Regions from separate parts of the Kineococcus sp. GCM10028916 genome, predicted to be linked through region 2. Evidence: riboswitches for the same ligand, from Rfam matches in the RefSeq annotation. Region 2 holds a riboswitch; the other holds the start of a gene.
What was found. A riboswitch is a leader RNA that binds a small molecule or an ion and turns the genes downstream of it on or off. The one in region 2 is predicted to bind thiamine pyrophosphate.
Positions count from the first base shown of each region.

Region 1: it holds a riboswitch for thiamine pyrophosphate, as region 2 does, so the genes downstream of both, thiM (hydroxyethylthiazole kinase) here and ACFQ46_RS20665 (ECF transporter S component) in region 2, are expected to answer to the same signal.

Region 1 is NZ_JBHTFM010000017.1:417,057-420,605, reverse strand. Features, by position in the region: gene thiD (bifunctional hydroxymethylpyrimidine kinase/phosphomethylpyrimidine kinase) at 1-648, opposite strand, end outside; gene thiE (thiamine phosphate synthase) at 645-1,271, opposite strand; gene thiM (hydroxyethylthiazole kinase) at 1,268-2,095, opposite strand; TPP riboswitch at 2,089-2,189, opposite strand; gene mgrA (L-glyceraldehyde 3-phosphate reductase) at 2,236-3,270, opposite strand; gene ACFQ46_RS18475 (GntR family transcriptional regulator) at 3,348-3,549, shown strand, end outside.
Region 2 is NZ_JBHTFM010000020.1:20,988-24,536, forward strand. Features, by position in the region: gene ACFQ46_RS20660 (ATP-binding cassette domain-containing protein) at 1-735, opposite strand, end outside; gene ACFQ46_RS20665 (ECF transporter S component) at 728-1,348, opposite strand; TPP riboswitch at 1,400-1,504, opposite strand; gene ACFQ46_RS20670 (hypothetical protein) at 1,606-1,737, shown strand; gene ACFQ46_RS20675 (DUF4235 domain-containing protein) at 1,753-2,055, shown strand; gene ACFQ46_RS20680 (CsbD family protein) at 2,164-2,337, shown strand; gene ACFQ46_RS20685 (NAD-dependent epimerase/dehydratase family protein) at 2,341-3,324, opposite strand.

The DNA of each region.
Region 1 (3,549 bases), on a different contig from region 2:
GGCGGTGGTGTCGACCCGGTCGCGCCGGACGAGCACGGTGAGCGCGGGGCTCCCGGGACGCGCGAGCACGTCGACGCTGGCCTCCCCGCTGAGGTGCCCACCCTTGAGCAGGACGGCGGTGCCGCTGCGGCGCGCCAGTTCCTCCGCCTGGTCCCGGCACTGCGCCACGGAGGTCGCGGCGTCCACGCCCAGCAGGGCCGCCGCCTCGGGGACGTTGGGGGTGACGAGGTCGGCCAGCGGCAGCAGCACGTCGCGCACCGCCGCGACGGCACCGGGGTCGAGCAGCGCGTCGCCGCTGGTCGCGACCATGACGGGGTCGAGGACGACCGGTCCGAGCGCGCGGGAGCGGAGCACCTCGGCGACGGCGAGGACGACGTCGGCCCCCGCGAGCATGCCGATCTTGGTGGCGTGGACGGTGATGTCGTCCAGGACGGTGTCCAGCTGCAGGCGGACGAACTCCGCGGGGACCGCGAGGATCCCCCGCACCCCGTGGGTGTTCTGCGCCGTGAGCGCGGTGACGACGCTCGCCCCGTAGACCCCGTGCGCGGCGAACGTCTTGAGGTCGGCCTGGATCCCGGCTCCCCCGCCGGAGTCGCTGCCCGCGATGGTGAGGGCTACGCGGACGGGAGGGGCAACGGGTGCGCTCACGATCCCCACCGGGTCCGCAACGACCGGGCGGCGACCTCGGGGTCCTCGGCGGCGCAGATCTCGGACACGACGCAGAAACCCGCGATCCCCGTGCCGTGCAGCTGCTCCAGGTTCTCGGGGTGGATCCCGCCGATCGCGACGCAGGGCACGGGAGAAGCCCCCACCACGGTCGCGAGACCCTCAGGGCCGAGCGGCGCGGCGGCGTCGGGTTTCGTCGGGGTCGCCCAGACCGGTCCGACCCCGAAGTAGTCCACGACGTCCGGGTCGATCGCGGCGACCTCCTCGACCGTGGAGACCGACAACCCGAGCAGCATCCCGGGGGCGATCCGCCGGACGTCCTCGACCGGCAGGTCGGACTGCCCGAGGTGGACCCCGTCGACGCCGGCGATGAGGGCGATGTCGACGGCGTCGTTGACGAACAACGGGACACCGCTGCCCCGCAACGCCTCCTGCACGGCCAGCACGAGCGCGAGGCGTTCGCGGTCCCCACCGTCCTTGGCCCGCACCTGCACGGCGGTCACCCCGCCGGCGACGGCCGCACGGACCACCGCGGGAACTCCGCGGGGTCCGCACTGGGCGGTGTCGGTGACGAGGTAGAGCGTGGGGTCGAAACCCCGTCTCACGCGATCCGCCCGGAGCGCGCGAGGTCGTCGCGGACCGCGTCGGCGTCGACGGCGTCGAGTTCGTCCAGCCAGCGGATCGCGAAGGTCCCCGGCCCGACCCCCTGCGCGGCAGCGCGTTCCGCGGCGACGGCGACGTGGACGTGGGCGGCGACGGCCGCGACCAGGGGGTCCTCGGCGACGGCGGCGTAGGCGGCGACGAGGGCCCCGAGGGAACACCCGGCCCCGGTCGTGCGGGTCAGCAGCGGGTGGCCACCGCTCACCCGGACCGTGCGTCCACCGTGGACGATGACGTCGACGACCCCGGAGACCGCCACGGCTCCCCCGGTGCGGTCGGCGATCTCGCGGGCGGCCACCAGGGCCTCCTCGACGCCGTCGGTGGAGTCGACCCCGCGACCACCGGCTCCCGCGCCGGCCAACCCGAGGACCTCGGAGGCGTTGCCCCGCACCACGGTCGGGGCGTGCTGGAGCAGCTCGCGGGCGACGCGGGTGCGGAACTCCAGCCCACCCACGGCGACGGGGTCGAGGACCCAGGGGGTTCCGTTCCGGTGGGCGGACTCCGCCGCCAGCGACATCGCCCGGGCCTTCCCGTCGTCGAGGGTGCCGACGTTGACGAGCACGGCGGAGGCGAGCTGCGCGAACGCCGCGGACTCGTGGACGTTGTCCACCATGGCCGGGGAGGCACCGGCCGCCAGCAGGACGTTCGCGGTGATCGTCTGCACGACGGAGTTCGTGAGGCACTGCACGAGCGGGGTGCGCTCGCTCAGCGCGGCGCGCGCCGCCACGATCTGCTCGGGACGGACGTGTTCTGGTGCAACGGCTGTCATGGCCGCGACATCCCTTCGTCAGCATTACCTGCGTCAGGTTCGACGGGTGTGTTCTCAGCTCCGTGATCTGCGCGGAGCACCCCGTGTCGCGGCCGACAGTAGCACCGTCAGGCCAAGGTCAACGCTGGGTCAGCGCTGGGTCAGCTCTCCCCGCCGGCCCGCGCCTGGGCCCACAGGTCGACGCCGGAGTCGACGGCGAACTCGTCGATGGCCTTCAGTTCCTCGTCGCTGAACTCGAGGTTCGACACGGCGGCGACGTTGTCCTCGACCTGCTGGACGGAACTCGCCCCGATGAGCGTCGTCGTGACGCGACGGTCGCGCAGGACCCAGGCCAGCGCGAGCTGGGCGAGGGTCTGACCACGACCGTCGGCGATCTCCTGCAGGCCGCGGATGCGGGCCAGGGTGTCGTCGTTGAGGATCGAGGGGTCGAGGGACTTCCCCTGCGCCGCACGGGAGCCCTCGGGGATGCCGTTGAGGTAGCGGTTGGTCAGCAGACCCTGCGCCAGCGCGGTGAACGGGATGCAGCCGACCCCCTCCGCCTCGAGGACGTCGAGCAACCCGGACTCGATCCAGCGGTTGAACATCGAGTACGAGGGCTGGTGGATCAGCAGCGGGGTCCCGAGGTCACGCAGGATCCCCGAGGCCTGCAGGGTGCGCTCGGGGCCGTAGGAGGAGATCCCGACGTAGAGCGCCTTGCCGGAGCGGACGATGGCGTCGAGCGCCCCCATCGTCTCCTCGAGCGGGGTGTCCGGGTCCGGACGGTGGTGGTAGAAGACGTCGACGTAGTCGAGGCCCATCCGCTGCAGCGACCGGTCCAGCGACGCCGTGAGGTACTTGCGGGAACCGTGGTCGCCGTAGGGGCCGGGCCACATGTCCCAGCCGGCCTTGGAGGAGATCACCAGTTCGTCGCGGTAGGGCTTGAAGTCCTCCGCGAAGAGCCGGCCGAAGTTCGTCTCCGCCGAGCCGTAGGGCGGGCCGTAGTTGTTGGCGAGGTCGAAGTGGGTGATCCCCAGGTCGAAGGCGCGGCGGGCGATGTCGCGCTGGGTCTGGAACGGCTTGTCGTCGCCGAAGTTGTGCCAGAACCCCAGCGAGAGGGCCGGCAGTTCGATCCCGCTGCGGCCGCAGCGGCGGAAGGGCATGGACTCGTAGCGTCCAGCGTCTGCGGTGTACGTCACCCGCCGATCCTGCCACGACCACCCCGCAGGAGGCACTGCCGGGCGAGCACATCGGGCCTCCCTGCGAGACTGGTCCCGTGAGCCCGCCGCCCGCCCGGACGTCCCGCCTCGCGCAGCGCGCGGGGAGTCCGCGGGGAGCTCGCGCGCTGGTCCTGGACGAGCTGCGCCGCCGCATCGTCGGACTGGAGTACCCGCCGGGCACCCCGTTGTCCGAGAACGAGCTCGCGGCCGCGCTGGGGGTCAGCCGGACCCCGGTGCGCGAGAGCCTCATCCTCCTCG
Region 2 (3,549 bases):
GAGGTCCAGCGGCTGCGGGGCGGGGGCCCCCGGCAGCCAGAGCCCGTCGGCCAGCAGGGCCGGGTCGGCGAGGACCCGGTCCGGGGGGCCGTCGGCACGGACCCGGCCGTCGCGGCCGAGGACGACGACGCGGTCGACGTGCGGGGCCCACCCGGCGAGGTCGTGGTCGACGACGACGAGCCCGCGGTCGCGGGCGGCCTCGAGCACCGCGGCGCGCACGGCCCGGGCGGTGGGGGCGTCGAGCATCGAGGTGGGTTCGTCCAGCAGCAGCACGGCGGGGTCGGCGGCCAGCGTCCCGGCGAGGGCGAGCCGTTGGCGTTCCCCGCCGGACAGCGTGACGACCTCGCGGTCGCGACCGGCGGTGTAGCGGGCGGCCGCGTGGGCGCGGGCCACCCGCTGCCAGATCAGCGACCGGTCCAAGCCGGCGTTCTCGGGCCCGAACGCGGTGTCCCGGCCGGCGAGCTCGGCGACGACGGCGTCGAGGGGGTCCTGGACCAGCAGCCCGACCTCCCCGGCGCGCGGGGCCTGACCATCGAGCAGGACCTCGCCGCTCGCGTCGACGTCGTCCTCGAGGAGTCCCGCGAGCGCCCGCAGGACGGTCGACTTCCCCGCCCCGCTGGGCCCCACGAGCAGGACCCGTTCCCCGTGCCGGAGGTCGAGGTCCACGTCGGCCACCACGGGTCGACGGGACCCCGCGGGGGTGACCGTCAGGCCGCGCAGGGTCAGGTCAGCCACGGTCGCGGGCGCGGCCGTGGTGCTCGCGGCCGGCGGCGAAGGCACCGAGCGCGCCGGAACGTGCCAGTCCCCGCACCAGCAGCCAGCCGCCGAAGCCGGCGACGACGGCGCCGGAGACGGCGAAGGTGCCCACGTAGAACAGGCGCCAGCCCAGGTCCCAGGTCCCGTCGTAGCGGTAGAACTGCTCGAAGAGCCCTTCCAGGACCCCGGCGAGGATCCCGCCGAGGACGGCGACGGGCGGTCCGAAGCGGCGCCAGGCGAACAGCGCGACGGCGATCTCGACCCCGACGCCCTGGATCGCGCCCGAGACCAGGGTCGTGATGCCCCAGTAGTTGCCGAGCAGCGCCTCGACGGTCGCGGCGACCATCTCGGCGAGCAGCGCGGCGCCCGGGCGGCGGACCACGAGGGCTGCGACGACGGCGGGCAGCAGCCAGACCCCGGCGACGAGGCCCTTGAGCGGCGGCAGCGCCGCGAACAGCGGTTCGATGGCGAGGTACAGCACGTCCCAGCCCCAGAAGACGACGCCGAACGCGACGCCGAGGACGGCGGCGGTGACGAGGTCGACGGTGCGCCAGTGCGCGGTCCCGCGCGAGCGGGTGAGGGTGGTGCTCATGGTGGTCCTCCTGTGGTCCAGGAGGGGGACCCGCCGCCACCGTGGCCGCGGGTCGAGGACGTCCCGACTCCCTACGCCGGTGTGACCCGGATCAGGTTCGAGGGTCTGCGGGAACCCGCACTCTCAGCGCCACCCGGCGCTCCCCTGTCGTTGTCCCACGACCCTACTACCCCCGCTCCCCACCCCCGCCCGTGATCTCGCCGGGATTCCCCGCGGGACCACGGGTGGGGTGCTGCGACGATGGCCGGGTGCTCCGGATGATGCGTGGACCCGACGGCGGCCCCTCCCGGGCGGTCCGGCTGATGACCCTGATCGTCGTGATCGCGGTCCTCGGGGCGAGCGCCGCCGCCCTCACGCCGGTCCTGGGCTGGCTCCTGGACCTGCTGTAGGGCAGGGTTCGGGCCATGAGTTCGATCGTCTGGAAGCTGGTCGGCCCCGGTGCCGGCATCATCGCGACGGCTGTCGCGAGCCGCGTCACGAAGAAGGCCTGGGTCGCGGTGACCAAGTCGCCGCCGCCGGACAACCCGGAGGACCCGGACGTCGCGTGGAAGGAGGCGCTGATCTGGGCGCTGGCCTCCGGCGCGATCATCGGCGTCACCCGCCTGATCGTGGAGCGCCAGGCCGCGGTCTGGTACCGCAAGAGCTTCGGTGAGCTGCCCCCGGGTCTCGGCCCGGGCGACGACGGAGCGGTGAAGGCCAACTCCTGACCTCCCGGGTGCGGTCACGTCACGCGCGTGCTGCGATGTGACCGCACCGGGAACGGGCCTGAGCGGATCTCCGATCCGTCACCTCCCCGGTGTTCTGGAGGAGGAACCGTGAGCGCTGCGGACAAGATCAAGAACGCCGCCCAGGACGTCGCCGGCAAGGCGAAGGAAGCGGCCGGCGGGGCGAAGGACGACGACGCCCTGCGCCACGAGGGTCAGAAGGACCAGGCCGCCGCCGACCTGAAGCAGCGCGGCGAGCACGTCAAGGACGCCTTCAAGGACTGATCCTCAGCCGAACAGTTCCACGAGCCGGTCCTGCCGGGTCTCGACGGTGTCGTCGACGACCCGCAGGGCCGGGTTCGCGTCGTGGTGGGCGATGATCTCGCGGGCCCCGTCCGCGAACGACGTCGTCGCCGCGAAACCCGGCACGAGACGCTTGAGCTTGGTGTTGTCGAAGACCACCGAGTGCGCCTTGTCCCCCAGCAGACCCGCACCCTGTTCCGGCGCCTCCCGCGCGATGACGTCGCTCGGCACGTGCACGATCCGGGGTTCGGGCACGCCCGCCGCGGTCGCCAGCCGGCGCGCGATCCCGTCCCAGGTGAGGACCTCGTCACCGGTGATGTGCACCGCGTCGCCGACGACGGCGGGTTCCCCGAGGAGCGGGACGAGACCTTTCGCGAGGTCGGTGTGGTGGGTCAGCACCCACGTCGACGTGCCGTCCCCGTGCACGACGACGGGCTTCCCGCGACGCATCCGGTCGATGGCCGTCCAGCCGTCGTCGAGCGGGATGGACGCCCGGTCGTAGGTGTGGCTGGGGCGCACGACGAACGCGGGGAAACCTTCCTCGCGGTAGGCCCGGGTCAGCAGTTCCTCGCAGGCGATCTTGTCGCGGGAGTACTGCCAGAACGGGTTGTGCAGCGGCGTCGACTCCGTGATCGGGAGGTGCGCGACGGGTTTCTGGTAGGCGCTCGCGCTGGAGATGAAGACGTACTGCCCGGTCTTGCCGCGGAACTGCTCGACGTCGGCGCGGACGTGGTCGGGGGTGAAGGCGACGAAGTCGACGACGACGTCGAACTCGCTGTCCCCCAGCACCTCCCGCACGGCCGCCGGATCGCGGACGTCGGCCGTGAGGACCTTCGCGTCGGCAGGAACCTCCCGCCGACCGCTGCCCCGGTTGAGGATCGTGAGGTCGATCCCGCGTTCGACGGCGAGCGTCGCGCACGCCGAACTGATGATCCCGGTACCGCCGATGAACAGCACGCGCAACGCCATGGGGGTTCTCTCTCCGTGTCTCGACTTCCTCGTCCGTCGGGGAGGTTACGCCTCCGGTCCGGCGCCGGCGTGTTTGAGTGGTCCTTCCACCTCGCTGCGCGTCCTCGCCGATGAGCCGAGGGGACGGGTCCCTCACGTCACCCTCTCGACCCCTTCGCCGCCGCGTTCCACCCATCCACGCCCCCGCCCGCTCCGAAGCGCTGCGTGGGCGAGGACGAAGAGGTG